Regions from separate parts of the Neisseria sicca genome, predicted to be linked through region 2. Evidence: predicted binding sites of a transcription regulator. Region 2 holds the regulator's gene; the other holds the start of a gene.

Region 1 (7,306 bases), 660 kb from region 2:
GACGTTGCGTTTGCATGCGTTTCGGCGGATTGCCGTTGAGCAGCGCCATCATCGGGTCGTTGGCATCGACGCCGTGCGGATAAAGGTCGATCACGAGGCGGTTTTTAAAGCCGCCGACAGGGGCAAGCGAGAAGACTTGCGGATGAGTGTTTTGCTTGAGGTCGATCACAACGCGCACAGTCGTCGGGGTGTTTTGTCCGGCGCGGATGCTGCGGATATAGGGGTCGTCGGGCAGGACTTTGCCGGAAATGCCTTGCAGGACGCTGTTGATGTTGGCGTTTTGGATGTCGACGACGAGCCTGCCGGGGTTTTCCAGGGCGAAATGCTGATATTGCAGCGCGCGCGAGCTTTCGATGGTGATGCGGGTATAGGCGTGCGAAGGCCAAATACGGGCGGCGACGAATTGGGCGGGCGGCGCGGCTTTGGCGAGGGCGGAGGCAATCGGCGTGAGGGTGAACAACAGTCCGGCAGTTTGGCGGACGACTTGTCTTCGTGTCAGTTTGAATTTAACCATGCTTCTAAACTTTTTTGTCCGTTGGCAGTGTGTGCGGTAGCGGTGCAGGCCCTGCCCTGCGCGGCGTGATTCAGGGATACGGTGATGTCTGCGGGCGGCGTGAACGCGCCGCCCTGTTGCGGCCATTCGATGATGCAGACGCTGTCAGGGGAGAACAGGTCGTCCAGACCCGCATCTTCCCATTCTTCGGGCGAGGCAAAGCGGTAAAGGTCGAAATGATGGAGCGTGAACGCTTCCAGCGGGTAGGATTCGACGATGGCGTAGGTCGGGCTTTTGACCGCGCCGGTGTGTCCGAGTCCGCGCAGGATGCCGCGTGTGAACGTGGTTTTTCCCGCGCCCAAATCGCCTTGCAGATGGATGACCAATGGCGCGCGCAACGATTTTGCCCAACTTCCGCCCAGCTCGAGTGTGGACTCTTCGTCGGGAAGCTGGCGGGAAAAGGTTACGCCCTCGCTCATGAAATCAGCCTTATCGTATTCTAAAAACCTTAATTATGCTGGATTTACGGGCATTTGCAAACATAAGGGAGGATAAAGTTAGATAAAGATGTTCCATATTTAACCGGTTTTTGCTTGTGAATGCTGCTTTGCTATTTATTCATTAACCTTTATACGACAATTTTATTTTTAATCTTTAAAAATGTTAAAGCACTAATTAAATTGCTTGGGGCATTTGCGGCTTTTTCGATTTTAAGTACGTTCACTATAAAAAACTTTACATTTACCTCAAACAGGTTTAAAACTCTTCCTTTTCCCCTATTCAGAAATTTGTTAACAATTTCCCCCTAAGGAGCTCAACATGAAAGTAGGTTTCGTCGGCTGGCGCGGCATGGTCGGTTCGGTTTTGATGCAGCGTATGCAAGAAGAAAACGACTTCGCCCACATTCCCGAAGCGTTCTTCTTCACCACATCCAACGCCGGCGGCGCGGCACCTGATTTCGGTCAGGCGGCTAAAACATTATTGGACGCGAACGATGTTGCCGAACTGGCGAAAATGGACATCATCGTAACCTGCCAAGGCGGCGATTACACCAAATCCGTATTCCAACCCCTGCGCGACAGCGGCTGGAACGGCTACTGGATTGACGCGGCGTCCTCCCTGCGCATGAAAGACGACGCGATTATCGTCCTCGACCCTGTCAACCGCAACGTCATCGACAACGGCCTCAAAAACGGCGTGAAAAACTACATTGGCGGCAACTGTACCGTCTCCCTGATGCTGATGGCGCTGGGCGGCCTGTTCCAAAACGATTTGGTCGAATGGGCGACCAGCATGACCTACCAAGCCGCATCCGGCGCGGGCGCGAAAAACATGCGCGAACTCATCAGCGGCATGGGCGCGATTCACGCCAAAGTGGCGGACGAGCTTGCCGATCCTTCCAGCGCGATTCTCGACATCGACCGCAAAGTGTCCGATTTCCTGCGCAGCGAAGACTATCCGAAAGCCAACTTCGGCGTACCGCTCGCCGGCAGCCTGATTCCGTGGATTGATGTAGATTTGGGCAACGGTCAGTCCAAAGAAGAATGGAAAGGCGGCGTGGAAACCAACAAAATCCTCGGTCGCAGCGACAATCCGACCGTAATCGACGGCTTGTGCGTCCGCATCGGCTCTATGCGCTGCCACAGCCAAGCCATCACCCTGAAGCTGAAAAAAGACCTGCCCGTTTCTGAAATCGAAGCGATTTTGGCAGGCGCAAACGACTGGGTGAAAGTCATCCCCAATGAAAAAGAAGCCAGCATCCACGAGCTGACGCCCGCCAAAGTAACCGGTACGCTGTCCGTTCCTGTCGGACGCATCCGCAAACTGGGCATGGGCGGCGAATACATCAGCGCGTTCACCGTCGGCGACCAGCTCTTGTGGGGCGCAGCCGAACCTCTGCGCCGCGTATTGCGCATCGTGTTGGGCAGTTTGTAAGATTTGCAGGTCAAACAAAAAAGCAACGGTTTATCCGTTGCTTTTTTATCAAGGTCGTCTGAAAGTAGCAGGGTGGACGGATTTTTGAATTTGACGGTTTATAGTGATTTACATAGAAACCTTATGCCGTCATTTCCGTGCAGGCGGGAATCTAGAGATTTGACATCATGGCAACTTTGTAAATCTTTCTGAAGCTCCGAAATCTAGATTCCCTCCCGCGTGGGAATGACGGCATGGGCAAATTTTCAAACTTCGCTTGTGCAATACCTCCAAGGTCGTCTGAACGTCCTTTCAGACGACCCCTTCTTACATTTTCAGCTAAAATACGCGCCATTAAAGGACAAAGCCATGATGACGCCCGAAACCCAGAAACAGCTCAAAATCACCGACGTTTCCGCCAAGAAGCTCGACAAACTCAACCTCCATACCGCGTGGGATTTGGTTTTGCATCTGCCGCTGCGTTATGAGGACGAGACGCACATCATGCCGATTAAGGACGCGCCGATCGGCGTACCGTGTCAGGTCGAGGGCGAAGTTATCCATCAGGAAGTAACGTTCAAACCGCGCAAGCAGCTGATTGTCCAAATCGCCGACGATTCCGGCAGCGTCCTTTTTTTGCGCTTCATCCACTTTTACGCCAGCCATCAGAAACAGATGGCGGCCGGCAAACGCATCCGCGCCGTGGGCGAAATCAAACACGGGTTTTACGGCGATGAGATGATTCATCCCAAAATCCGCGATGCCGAGAGCAGCGGTTTGGCGGAAAGCCTCACGCCTGTCTATCCGACTGTAAACGGTTTGAACCAGCCCACTTTGCGCCGCATCATTCAGACGGCGTTGGACGTTACGCCGCTGCACGACACGCTGCCCGATGCCTTATTGGGTCGTCTGAAACTGCCGCACCTCGCCGAAAGCCTGCGCCTTTTGCATTCGCCGCCGCCGAGTTTTACCATCCACCAGCTTTCCGACGGCGCGCTTCCTGCATGGCAGCGGCTCAAATTCGACGAACTTTTGGCGCAACAGCTTTCCATGCGGCTGGCGCGGCAGAAGCGCGTCAGCGGCACGGCGGCGGCATTGGGCGGCGACGGCACGTTGACCCAAGCCCTGCGCCACGCCTTACCGTTTGCCCTGACCGATGCCCAAGAAAGAGTCGTGTCCGAAATCCGCCGCGACATGGCGCAAACCCATCCCATGCACCGCCTGCTGCAAGGCGATGTCGGCAGTGGCAAAACCATTGTCGCCGCCTTGTCCGCGCTGACCGCCATCGAATCCGGCGCGCAGGCGGCTGTGATGGCGCCGACCGAAATCCTTGCCGAACAGCATTTCATCAAGTTCAAACAATGGCTCGAACCTTTAGGACTCGAAGTCGTCTGGCTTTCCGGCAGCCAGCGTAAAAAAGCCAAAGACGAAGCCAAAGCCAAACTCGCCGACGGCACCGTCAAAATCGCCGTCGGCACGCACGCCCTGTTTTCAGACGACGTCGAGTTTCAAAATCTAGGTTTGGTGATTGTGGACGAGCAACACCGCTTCGGCGTCGCCCAACGCCTCGCCCTCAAAAACAAAGGGTGCGACGTCCACCAGTTGATGATGTCCGCCACCCCCATCCCGCGCACGCTTGCCATGAGTTTCTTCGCCGATTTGGACGTGTCCGTCATCGACGAATTGCCGCCCGGGCGCACCCCGATTAAAACCCGCCTCGTCAACAACGTCCGCCGCGCCGAAGTCGAAGGCTTCGTCCTCAACATCTGCCGCAAAGGGCAGCAGGCATACTGGGTCTGCCCACTGATTGAAGAAAGCGAAACCCTGCAACTGCAAACCGCTACCGAAACCCTCGAGCAGCTTCAGGCGGCATTGCCCGAACTCAACATCGGCTTGGTACACGGGCGCATGAAAGCCGCCGAAAAAGCCGAAGTCATGGCTCAGTTTGCCGCGGGTCGTCTGAATGTATTGGTCGCCACCACCGTCATTGAAGTCGGCGTAGATGTGCCCAACGCCGCCCTGATGGTGATCGAACACGCCGAGCGCATGGGCTTGGCGCAGCTTCACCAATTACGCGGACGGGTAGGGCGCGGCGCGGCAGAAAGCGTATGCGTCCTCCTATTTGCCGAACCCTTGAGCGAACTCGCCAAAGCGCGGTTGAAAGTGATTTACGAACACACCGACGGCTTCGAAATTGCCCGCCAAGACCTCAACATCCGCGGCCCCGGCGAATTTCTCGGTGCGCGCCAAAGCGGCGTCCCCATGCTGCGCTTTGCCAACCTTGAAGAAGACCTGCACCTCTTGGAACAAGCGCGCGAAATCGCCCCCTTGCTGATTGAACAAAACCCCGAAATCGTCGAAGCGCATCTGGAAAGGTGGCTTGCCAGCAGGGAAGGGTATTTGGGCGTGTGAGGTCGTCTGAAAAACAATCCCGCCATTTTTACCTAATGCGCCGTCATTCCCGCGCAGGCGGGAATCCAGACCTCTTTTTCAGAGATATTCAACGATTACCGCAGTATGGACTTTACCCACAGATATGGTTTGCAGAAATATCAGTTGCGGCGGGTCTTTATATATTCTCGCGGGCAAAGCCCACGCTACGGCAGCCGCTTGCAGATACCCGCAAGTCATCTGAAAAAACAGTTCCTACATCCCTGCCTGCTTCGCCGTCATTCCCGCGCAGGCGGGAATCCAGACCTCTGATTTTCAGAAATATAGTGGATTAAATTTAAATCAGGACAAGGCGACGAAGCCGCAGACAGTACAGATAGTACGGCAAGGCGAGGCAACGCCGTACTGGTTTAAAGTTAATCCACTATATTCAACGATTACCGCAGTATGGACGTTGCCCACGGATGCGGTTTGCAGAAATATTGGTCTCGACAGGGCGTTTATGTTTTACCGGCGAAACCCGCCATATTTTCAGACGACGTTTTTAGTCAAATCAAACGTTCAAAAATAAACTAAATATCTATAATTCGATTTTGAAAATTACCGTTTATCCGAATTAAAATCCGCCTATCAAATTTGTATAAAAAAATAACATAAAATCATCATATTAAAAATATAAAAAACTTCAAAATACCGCTTATCTAAAAACGATACCGCTTATCAAATCCATTTCAATATTATTAAAATAGGTATGAAAGTGACGAAATGCGTCATATGACATAAAACGTTTCCCTTTTCTTCTCAAAAATGACAAAACACGTCATATCCCCCCAAAAAATCCCACGTCATAAAAAAGCCCAAATCTGCCCGAAAAATCCTTCAAAACAAATTTAAACCTATTAAAAACATAAAATTACAAAATATTTTCATAAAAAATCCAAAAAAATCCAGACTTGGCACATCCCCTGCTTGATACATTACGTCCGGCAAGGGAAACGAAGCAACAAAGCCCGAACCGGGAAGCTGTATATTCCTTCTACTTGATGGTTTTACTCATAAACAAGCAGAGCCAAACACATTACGGTTTTTTTAACAACAAACATTTTTTTATTCACAACACTTTTTTAACTGGAGTTTATTAAATGAAAGCAATCCAAAAAGGTTTCACCCTGATCGAATTGATGATCGTAATCGCAATTATCGGTATTCTGGCAGTTATCGCTCTGCCTGCTTACCAAGACTACACCGGTCGCGCACAAGTTTCTGAAGCAATTACCCTGATGGAAGGTCAAAAATCTGCAATCGTCGAATATTACGCAGATAAAGGTAAATGGCCTACAAGCAATACTGACGCAGGTATTGCGGCTGCTACAGACATTAAAGGTAAATATGTTGCTAAGGTTGAAGTTGGTGCAAACGGTGTGATTACCGCAACAATGAATGCTAAGGATGTCAATAATGACATTAAAAATAAAACAGTAACTCTTCAGCCTGAAAATAAGAATGGTGCAGCGGCTTCTGCAGGTTCATTCACTTGGAAATGTGTTAAAGGTACGTCCAATGCCGTTCCAGAAAAATTCCTGCCTTCTTCTTGCCGTTAATTTTTTAGTATAAGAGACGCAAGCTAATAAAGCGGAAGGGTTTTCCTTCCGCTTTATTACTAAGTAATTTTTACAACAGCCATTTGAATCACGATATGAAAAAGAGTCATCAGAAATATACAAAGCCATACGGCTTTACATTGCTGGAATTAATGATTGTTATAGGGATTATTGGGATTCTCGGTATTATGGCGCTTCCCGCATATCAAAATTATGTGGCACGTGCCCAGGTTAGCGAAGGAATTATGCTTGCCGCCAGTATGAAAGCTGAAGTGGAGGAAGCTTTTGCCGATAAGGGAAGTCTGCCGATTAAGGTAACCGTTTCGCAAAAAGACAATGCCGGAAGTTATGTCAAAGTTGTCCGGATAGAAGATGATGGGACTATTGTTGCTGCAATAGGCAAGGAGGCAGCAGTGCCGATCAAGAATACTGAAATTTACCTGATTCCCAGTTTCGCCGTATCGGGGACGGGAACTAATCCTAGAGGCAATACCGTATGGTCTTGCAGCGGAACCATGGACGAATATTTCCTCCCTGTCTCCTGCAAAGGTGCCAAAAAACAAAAAACGCCATAGAACAAGCTGTGGCTCGCATTTCCGCCAACAGCGTGTGTGGCTGCACCTATACGGCTGCTGCGTTGCATGGGTGCGCGTGCCTTTGACAACGAAGCGGCGTAGCGTGGGCTTTGCCCACGATAGGGGCGGGTAAAAGAGGGCGTCTGAAATTTTGGGTGTGGTTGGTGGGCAAAGCCTACGCTATGGCTTGGGTAGTTGATGGTGGTTAGTTTTGTAGGTGTATCGGATTGCAGTACAACAAAATCTGAATTTTTCAATGTTAGGTTTGACAAATCAACTCTGATTAAAAACAAAAAGGTCGTCTGAAAACGGATTTCAGACGACCTTTGTTA
Region 2 (7,306 bases):
GGGTTATCTTCGTCGAAATGACAGATTTCCAACTCGAAATGCCGGGCTACGGCCTCGCCCAAAGCGCGGATGCCGTAACGCTCCGTCGCATGGTGTCCCGCGCTGACAAAGGCAACGCCTGTTTCATTGGCAAGGTGAAACTGCGCTTCCGAGATTTCTCCGGTCAGATAGGCATCGACGCCTTCGTCTATGGTCGTCTGAAAAAATCCCTGCGCTCCGCCGGTACACCATGCGATGCGTTTGATTTCGCGCGACATATCGCCGACGGCTACGGGCTGCCGCCCCAGCGTTGTAGCAATGTGTTGCAACCATTCAGCCAAAGTCTGCGGCTTTTTCAGACGACCTATATTCAACAGGTTCTGTTCGCCGAACTGCCTTTCGACTTCCCAGCCCAACTTATCGGCAAGCTGCGCGTTGTTGCCCAGCACAGGGTGTGCATCCAGCGGCAGGTGGTAGCCCGCCATATTGATTTGGTGTTGCAATAATGTTTCGATGCGCGCTTTTTTCCAGCCTGTAATCGTTATCGGCTCGCTTTTCCAAAACATTCCGTGATGCACCAAAAGCATATCCGCGCCCTGCTCCGCAGCGAAATCGACCGCCGCTTTGCTTGCCGTTACCGATGTCGCTATTTTGCCGACTTCCGCCCCGCCCTCGACCTGTAAACCGTTGGGCGCATAGTCTTTAAACATTCCGACCTGCAACACCTCGTCGCACCACGCCAAAATATCGTTGCGTTTCGCCATATCATTCCTTTCAACACATAGCGGATTAAATTTCATAAAACAAGACGAAACAATGCCATCCCTGTTTCAAATCAATTCACCACATTCATACAAAATCGGACGCACATTCTAACCGCAAACCATGATGCCCCCAATCCCCATACCGTCCAACACGCGCCCGCATTTACACCCCGGCATGAAATATTTTAATATTGCCTGTTTCAAGAGGTCGTCTGAAAGCGTAAAAACCAATGGATTCCATCATCGAACTGCGCCATCTCAAAACCCTGCTGGCACTCGAAGAAACCGGCAGCGTATCCCTTGCCGCCAAGCGCGTCTTCCTGACCCAATCCGCCCTTTCGCACCAAATCCGCGCGCTTGAAAACTATTACGACACCCCCCTGTTTGAGCGCAAATCCACGCCCTTGCGTTTTACACCCGCCGGCGAACGCCTGTTGAGGCTCGCACGCGAACTCCTCCCGCAAGTTTCCGCCGCCGAGCGCGACCTCGCCCGCATCATCGAAGGCGAAGCAGGCGAATTGCGGCTAGCTGTCGAATGCCACACCTGTTTCGACTGGCTCATGCCCGCGATGGGCGAATTCCGCCCCATGTGGCCGCAAGTCGAATTGGACATCGTTTCCGGCTTTCAGGCAGACCCCGTCGGACTCCTGCTGCAACATCGCGCCGATCTCGCCATCGTATCCGAAGCCGAAAAACAAAACGGCATCAGCTTCCGCCCCCTGTTTGCCTACGAAATGGTCGGCATCTGCGCCCAAGACCACCCGCTTGCCGCCAAAACCGTTTGGGAAGCAGAAGACTTCATCGGTGAAACCCTCATCACTTATCCCGTTCCCGACGAAATGCTCGACCTGCCCAAAAAAATATTGTTACCCAAAGGCATCAATCCACCGCGCCGCCGCAGCGAACTGACCATCGCCATCATCCAGCTCGTCGCCAGCAAACGCGGCATCGCCGCCCTGCCCTACTGGACCGTGATGCCCTATCTCGAAAAAGGCTACGTCGTCCACCGCCAAATCACTGCCAACGGTCTGCAAAGCGAACTCTACGCCGCCACGCGCACCGAAGACGCAGACAAAAGCTATCTCGACAACTTCTGCCAAATTGTCCGCGAACGCAGCTTCGCCGACCTCCCCGGCTTAAGCGAACTGACAATGCCCGGACAGGATTGATGTTTTCTTGAAACAGGGTGTCAAGGCATTCACGCACTTCGATTTCAATATCAAAAGGTCGTCTGAAAACCCAAATCTCAGGTTTTCAGACGACCTTTGCCCGACAGACACATATTATAGAGTTATAAAGCAGCCCCATGACCGTTAAACCGCATTAATCCCCACAAACACAGGCTAACCGTTTTCAGACGACCTTTATGTTAGAATAGGTCGTCTGAAACCTAGCAATCCGCAAGGAAACACTATGCAAACCTTAGACCCCGAGCTGCAACAGCGCGCGGCGCATATCAAGCTGCTGATATTGGATGTGGACGGCGTTTTGACCGACGGCCGCATCTTTATCCGCGACAACGGCGAAGAAATCAAATCGTTCCACACGCTGGACGGACACGGCTTGAAGATGCTTCAGGCAAGCGGCGTGCAGACTGCGGTTATCACAGGTCGGGACGCGCCCTCCGTCGGCATCCGCGTCAAACAGTTGGGCATAAATTACTACTTCAAAGGCATTTCGGACAAACGCGCCGCCTATGAAGAATTGCGCGCGCAGGCGGGCGTAGAAGAAGCCGAGTGCGCCTTTGTCGGCGACGACGTGGTCGATTTGCCGGTGATGGTGCGCTGCGGATTGCCGGTTGCCGTGCCTGACGCGCATTGGTTTGCGCTGCAACACGCCGCCTATATTACGAAACATGCGGGCGGCGCAGGCGCGGTGCGCGAAGTGTGCGACCTGATTATGCGCGCGAAAGGTACGCTGGGCGCGGCTTTGAACGAGTACATCAAATGAAAGTAAGATGGCGGTACGGAATCGCATTCCCTTTGGTACTGGCGGTCGCGCTTGGCGGATTGTCGGCATGGTTGGGGCGCATCAGCGAAATCGACATTGAAGAAGTCAAACTCAACCCCAACCAGCCGCAATATACGATGGGCGGCATAGACGGGCGGCGGTTTGACGAACAAGGTCGTCTGAAAGAACATCTGAGCGCAAGAGGGGCGAAACAATTTCCCGAAAGCACCGACGTACATTTCGAGCTGCCGCACCTCGTCTTCTTCCAAGAAGGCAGCCGGCTTTACGACGTCGGCAGCGACGAAGCCGTGTACAACACCCAAACCAAACAACTCCTGTTCAAACACAACGTCGTCCTGACCAAAGCCGCCGATGCCAAGCGGCAGGCGGGCGTCGTCAAAACCGATCTCCTACACGTCGATACCGAATCGCAATACGCCCAAACCGACACGCCCGTTACCTTCCAATACGGCGAATCGAGCGGCAACGCCGAAGGTCTGACGTATGACCACAAAAAAGGTTTGTTGAACTTCCCATCCAGAGTGAAAGCCACGATTTATGATACAAAAAATATGTAAGGTATGTGTTTTAACCGCATTTTTCGCCACCGCCCCCGCCTACGCCCTGCAAAGCGACAGCAAGCAGCCGATACAGATTGAAGCCGACCAAGGCTCGCTCGACCAAAACAACCAAAGTACCACCTTTACCGGCAACGTCATCATCAAACAAGGCACGCTCAACATCCGCGCAGGCAGCGTCAACGTCTCCCGCAACGACAAAGGCGAACAGTTCATGAAAGCCAGCGGCTCGCCCGTCCGCTTCAGCCAGACGCTCGACGACAACAAAGGCACGGTTAACGGACAAGCCAACAACGTAACCTACTCCTCCGCCATCAACCTCGTTACCCTGACCGGCAACGCCAAAGTCCAACGCGGCGGCGATGTAGCCGAAGGCGCAGTCATTACCTACAACACTAAAACCGAAGTCTATACCATCAACGGCAGCTCCAAATCAGGTGCCAAATCCGCCGCCAAATCCGGCAGGGTCAGCGTCGTCATCCAGCCGTCCAGCACCCAAAAAACCAAATAACCCGCATCTGACAACACCAAAGGTCGTCTGAAAACCAACATAGCAAGCCCCAAAAACACATTTTCAGACAACCTCCGAACCAAGAGTCATTTATGAGCGAAAACACCAGCCGCCTCGTCGTTCAAAACCTGCAAAAAAGTTTCAAAAAACGCCAAGTCGTCAAAAGCTTCTCCCTCGAAATCGAAAGCGGCGAAGTCATCGGCCTGCTCGGCCCCAACGGTGCAGGCAAAACCACCAGCTTCTACATGATCGTCGGACTCATCGCCGCCGACGCAGGCAGCGTTACCCTCGACGGACAAGAACTGCGCCACCTGCCCATACACGAGCGCGCCCGCTTAGGCGTCGGCTACCTGCCCCAAGAAGCCTCAATTTTCCGCAAAATGACCGTCGAACAAAACATCCGCGCCATTTTAGAAATCAGCACCAAAGACAAAAGCCGCATCGACGGCGAAGTCGAAAAACTGCTTGCTGACCTCAACATCGGCCACCTGCGCCACAACCCCGCCCCCTCCCTGTCCGGCGGCGAACGCCGACGCGTCGAAATCGCCCGCGTACTCGCCATGCAGCCGCGCTTCATCCTCTTGGACGAACCCTTCGCCGGCGTCGACCCCATCGCCGTCATCGACATCCAAAAAATCATCGACTTCCTCAAATCGCGTGGCATCGGCGTACTCATTACCGACCACAACGTACGCGAAACCCTCAGTATCTGCGACAGAGCCTACATCATCAGCGACGGCACCGTCCTCGCCTCCGGCAAGCCGGACGACTTGGTCAACAACGAACAAGTCCGCTCCGTCTATCTCGGCGAAAACTTCAAATACTGATTTCAAATACTGACCATGACAAACCGCACAATCAATTGTGCGGTTTTTTTAAATGACGAAACCACCCAAAGTAAGTTGACGCATGAAGTGTAAAGTGTTGAAATACACATATCGAATAAAAAACAGCGTTCCCCAAAACGCCAAACACACCATAAAACCTTTTCAGACGACCTCTTTGCCATCGAACCAAACCCGAGGACAAATGCCGTCCGAAATATAAAAAACAATCAACATACATTGCACCATGACCTTACTCGGCCTCAAACTCAGGCAGACCCAACAACTCAATCAACGTCTGCAACAATCCCTGCGCATCCTGCAAATGTCCGGCATCGAACTCGAACGCGAGGTCGAAGACTGGTTGCAGGACAATCCCCTGCTCGAACGTCCCGAAACCGACGAATTTGCCGACGCAGAGTTCAATCACGGCACCACCATACCGCGCAGCAACCACCTCGGCGGCGACGATGCCGAAGACGCGTGGCTCAACATCGCCAAAGAAGAAGATTTCAACCAATACCTGCACTCCCAAGTGTGCGAACACCCCCTTTCCGACAAAGAAGCCGCCTACGTCCACATCCTTATCGACTTCCTGGACGACCAAGGCTATTTCACCGACAGCATTCAAGACCTTATCGACAACACACCCTTGGAATGGATGCTGGACGAAGACGAACTGCAAAACGCCCTCGACCTTTTGCAGACCTTCGACCCGCCCGGCGTTGCCGCCGCCGACCTGACCGAATCCCTGATGCTCCAACTCATGCGCCTGCCCGCCAGCCCCGCGCGTCAGGCGGCCGCCCACCTCATCCAAAGTTCGCTGCACGATTTGGGCAAAAACCGCAAACAAAACATCATCCGCTTCCGCAAACTCTTTCCCGAAATCGACAGCGAAACCATAGAAGCCGCACTCGACATCATCGCCACGCTCAACCCCTACCCCGCCTACGGTTTCGCCTCCTCCGAACCGACCGCTTACATCCAGCCCGACGTTTGGGTCAAAGAAGGCAAAGACGGCTGGAAAGTCATCGGCAACGAAGCTGCCTGGCCCAAACTGCAACTCAACCGCGAATACTGTGAACTCATGAAATCCGCAGAAGACGGCGCACCCGAGTGGAAAGAAAAAATCAACGAAGCCAAGCAGCGCATCGACTCCCTCGAACTGCGCAAAAGCACCGTCATCCGCCTTGCCGAATACATCGTCAAAAATCAGGAAGACTTCTTCATCTTCGGCGAAATCGGACTCGCGCCCATGCTCATGAAAGACGCAGCCGCCGAATTGGGGCTTGCCGAAAGCACCATTTCGCGCGCCGCCAACCAAAAATATTTGTCTTGCCCGCGCGGACTATTTGCGTTACGCTATTTCTTCACACAGGCAGTCAATTCCGAAGGCGACAAAGAAGGCCTGAGCCAAGGCGCGATTAAAGCCGTTTTGGGGCAGATTATCGAAAACGAAGACAGCAGCAAACCCCATTCCGACGAAACCCTTGTCCGCCTCCTCAAACAACAGGGCATAGACATCGCCCGCCGCACCGTCGCCAAATACAGGGAATCGCTCGACATCCCGCCGGCACACAAACGCAAACTTACCGAATGACAGTTTTAAACCGCAGTTTTCCCGTTCCGTTTCTGACGGACTGAACCCCACCGAAGGAGCTGTATTATGAATCTGAAAATCACCGGTCTGAATTTCGACGTTACCGAGGCCATCAAAAACTACGTTTCCGAAAAATTGGAACGCATCAACCGCCACGCAGCCAACGCCATTTCCGTTACCATCACCCTTTCTGTGGAAAAACTCAATCAACAGGCTGAAGCAGACATCCATCTGGCGGGCAAAGACCTCCACGTCGAGGCCGTTGAACAAGACATGTACGCCGCCATTGATGTTCTGATGGACAAGCTCGACCGTGCGGTGCTGAAACATAAAGAAAAAAGCGGCGATGTCCGCAACACGGTAAAACCTGCCGCAGAATAAGCCTTGATTCAATAATAAAAACGTCGTCTGAAAATTTTCAGACGACGTTTTTTGTTAGCCAGTAATCTAGGGGCTGAACATAATGATTTGAATCCCACATAGGCGTTTTTCTGCTGGCAAAACCCACGTCATATTGGTCAACAAGCATTGCAGTATGTTAGCCCCATCAGGACAAAATTTTGAAAAATCATTGTATTTAAAAAAGAAACTGTTTTCTTATTCTGAATCCATGTCGGATTAGAAAAATAGAAAATATCCACGCCTGCCTTCTTTGTTCATGAAAGCAAACTACGTTTTCAGATGACCCTCCCTCTCTTACCAAGAGTAAATGACACCGCCCGACTTACTCTCATTATTCAAATCCATTTGAAAAAATAAATACTTAAACCCATCCGAAAACCCGCCATACCGCCCCGTTGCAAATCATGCTATGGTCTATTTGATACGTTTGAAAAACCTTAACTACCTTGTATTCTGATTACAAAGAAAGGCTTCAAAATGGACGGTTGGACTCAGACCTTGAGCGCGGGCTGGCTGCTGGGTATTGCGGCGATGGCGATTGTGCTGATTTTGCTGTTGATTGTGAAACTGCGTGTCCACGCACTGTTGACCTTGGTGTCGGTGAGCCTGCTGACGGCGGTAGCGACGGGGCTGCCGATGGATAAGATTGTGAACGACGTTCTGCTGAAAAACTTCGGCGGCACGCTCGGCAGCGTGGC

The links. The regulator sigma-54, encoded in region 2, starts transcription at its own class of promoters, with help from an activator protein. The targets are predictions, from matches to a motif close to CTGGCACGCTTCATGCTT.
Region 1: the regulator sigma-54 is predicted to act here: its motif matches at 5,752-5,769, upstream of J7445_RS12050 (pilin).

The regions. Positions count from the first base shown of each region.
Region 1 covers NZ_CP072524.1:2,549,398-2,556,703, forward strand. The annotation lists gene J7445_RS12025 (N-acetylmuramoyl-L-alanine amidase) at 1-514, opposite strand, end outside; gene tsaE (tRNA (adenosine(37)-N6)-threonylcarbamoyltransferase complex ATPase subunit type 1 TsaE) at 496-972, opposite strand; gene asd (aspartate-semialdehyde dehydrogenase) at 1,313-2,428, shown strand; gene recG (ATP-dependent DNA helicase RecG) at 2,777-4,819, shown strand; partial or broken gene J7445_RS12045 (IS5/IS1182 family transposase) at 5,118-5,255, shown strand; gene J7445_RS12050 (pilin) at 5,941-6,399, shown strand; gene J7445_RS12055 (pilin) at 6,495-6,974, shown strand.
Region 2 covers NZ_CP072524.1:1,891,980-1,899,285, forward strand. The annotation lists gene J7445_RS08845 (Nif3-like dinuclear metal center hexameric protein) at 1-743, opposite strand, end outside; gene J7445_RS08850 (LysR family transcriptional regulator) at 974-1,912, shown strand; gene J7445_RS08855 (KdsC family phosphatase) at 2,157-2,693, shown strand; gene lptC (LPS export ABC transporter periplasmic protein LptC) at 2,690-3,271, shown strand; gene lptA (lipopolysaccharide transport periplasmic protein LptA) at 3,252-3,782, shown strand; gene lptB (LPS export ABC transporter ATP-binding protein) at 3,875-4,609, shown strand; gene rpoN (RNA polymerase factor sigma-54) at 4,854-6,206, shown strand; gene hpf (ribosome hibernation-promoting factor, HPF/YfiA family) at 6,273-6,587, shown strand; gene J7445_RS08885 (GntP family permease) at 7,086-7,306, shown strand, end outside.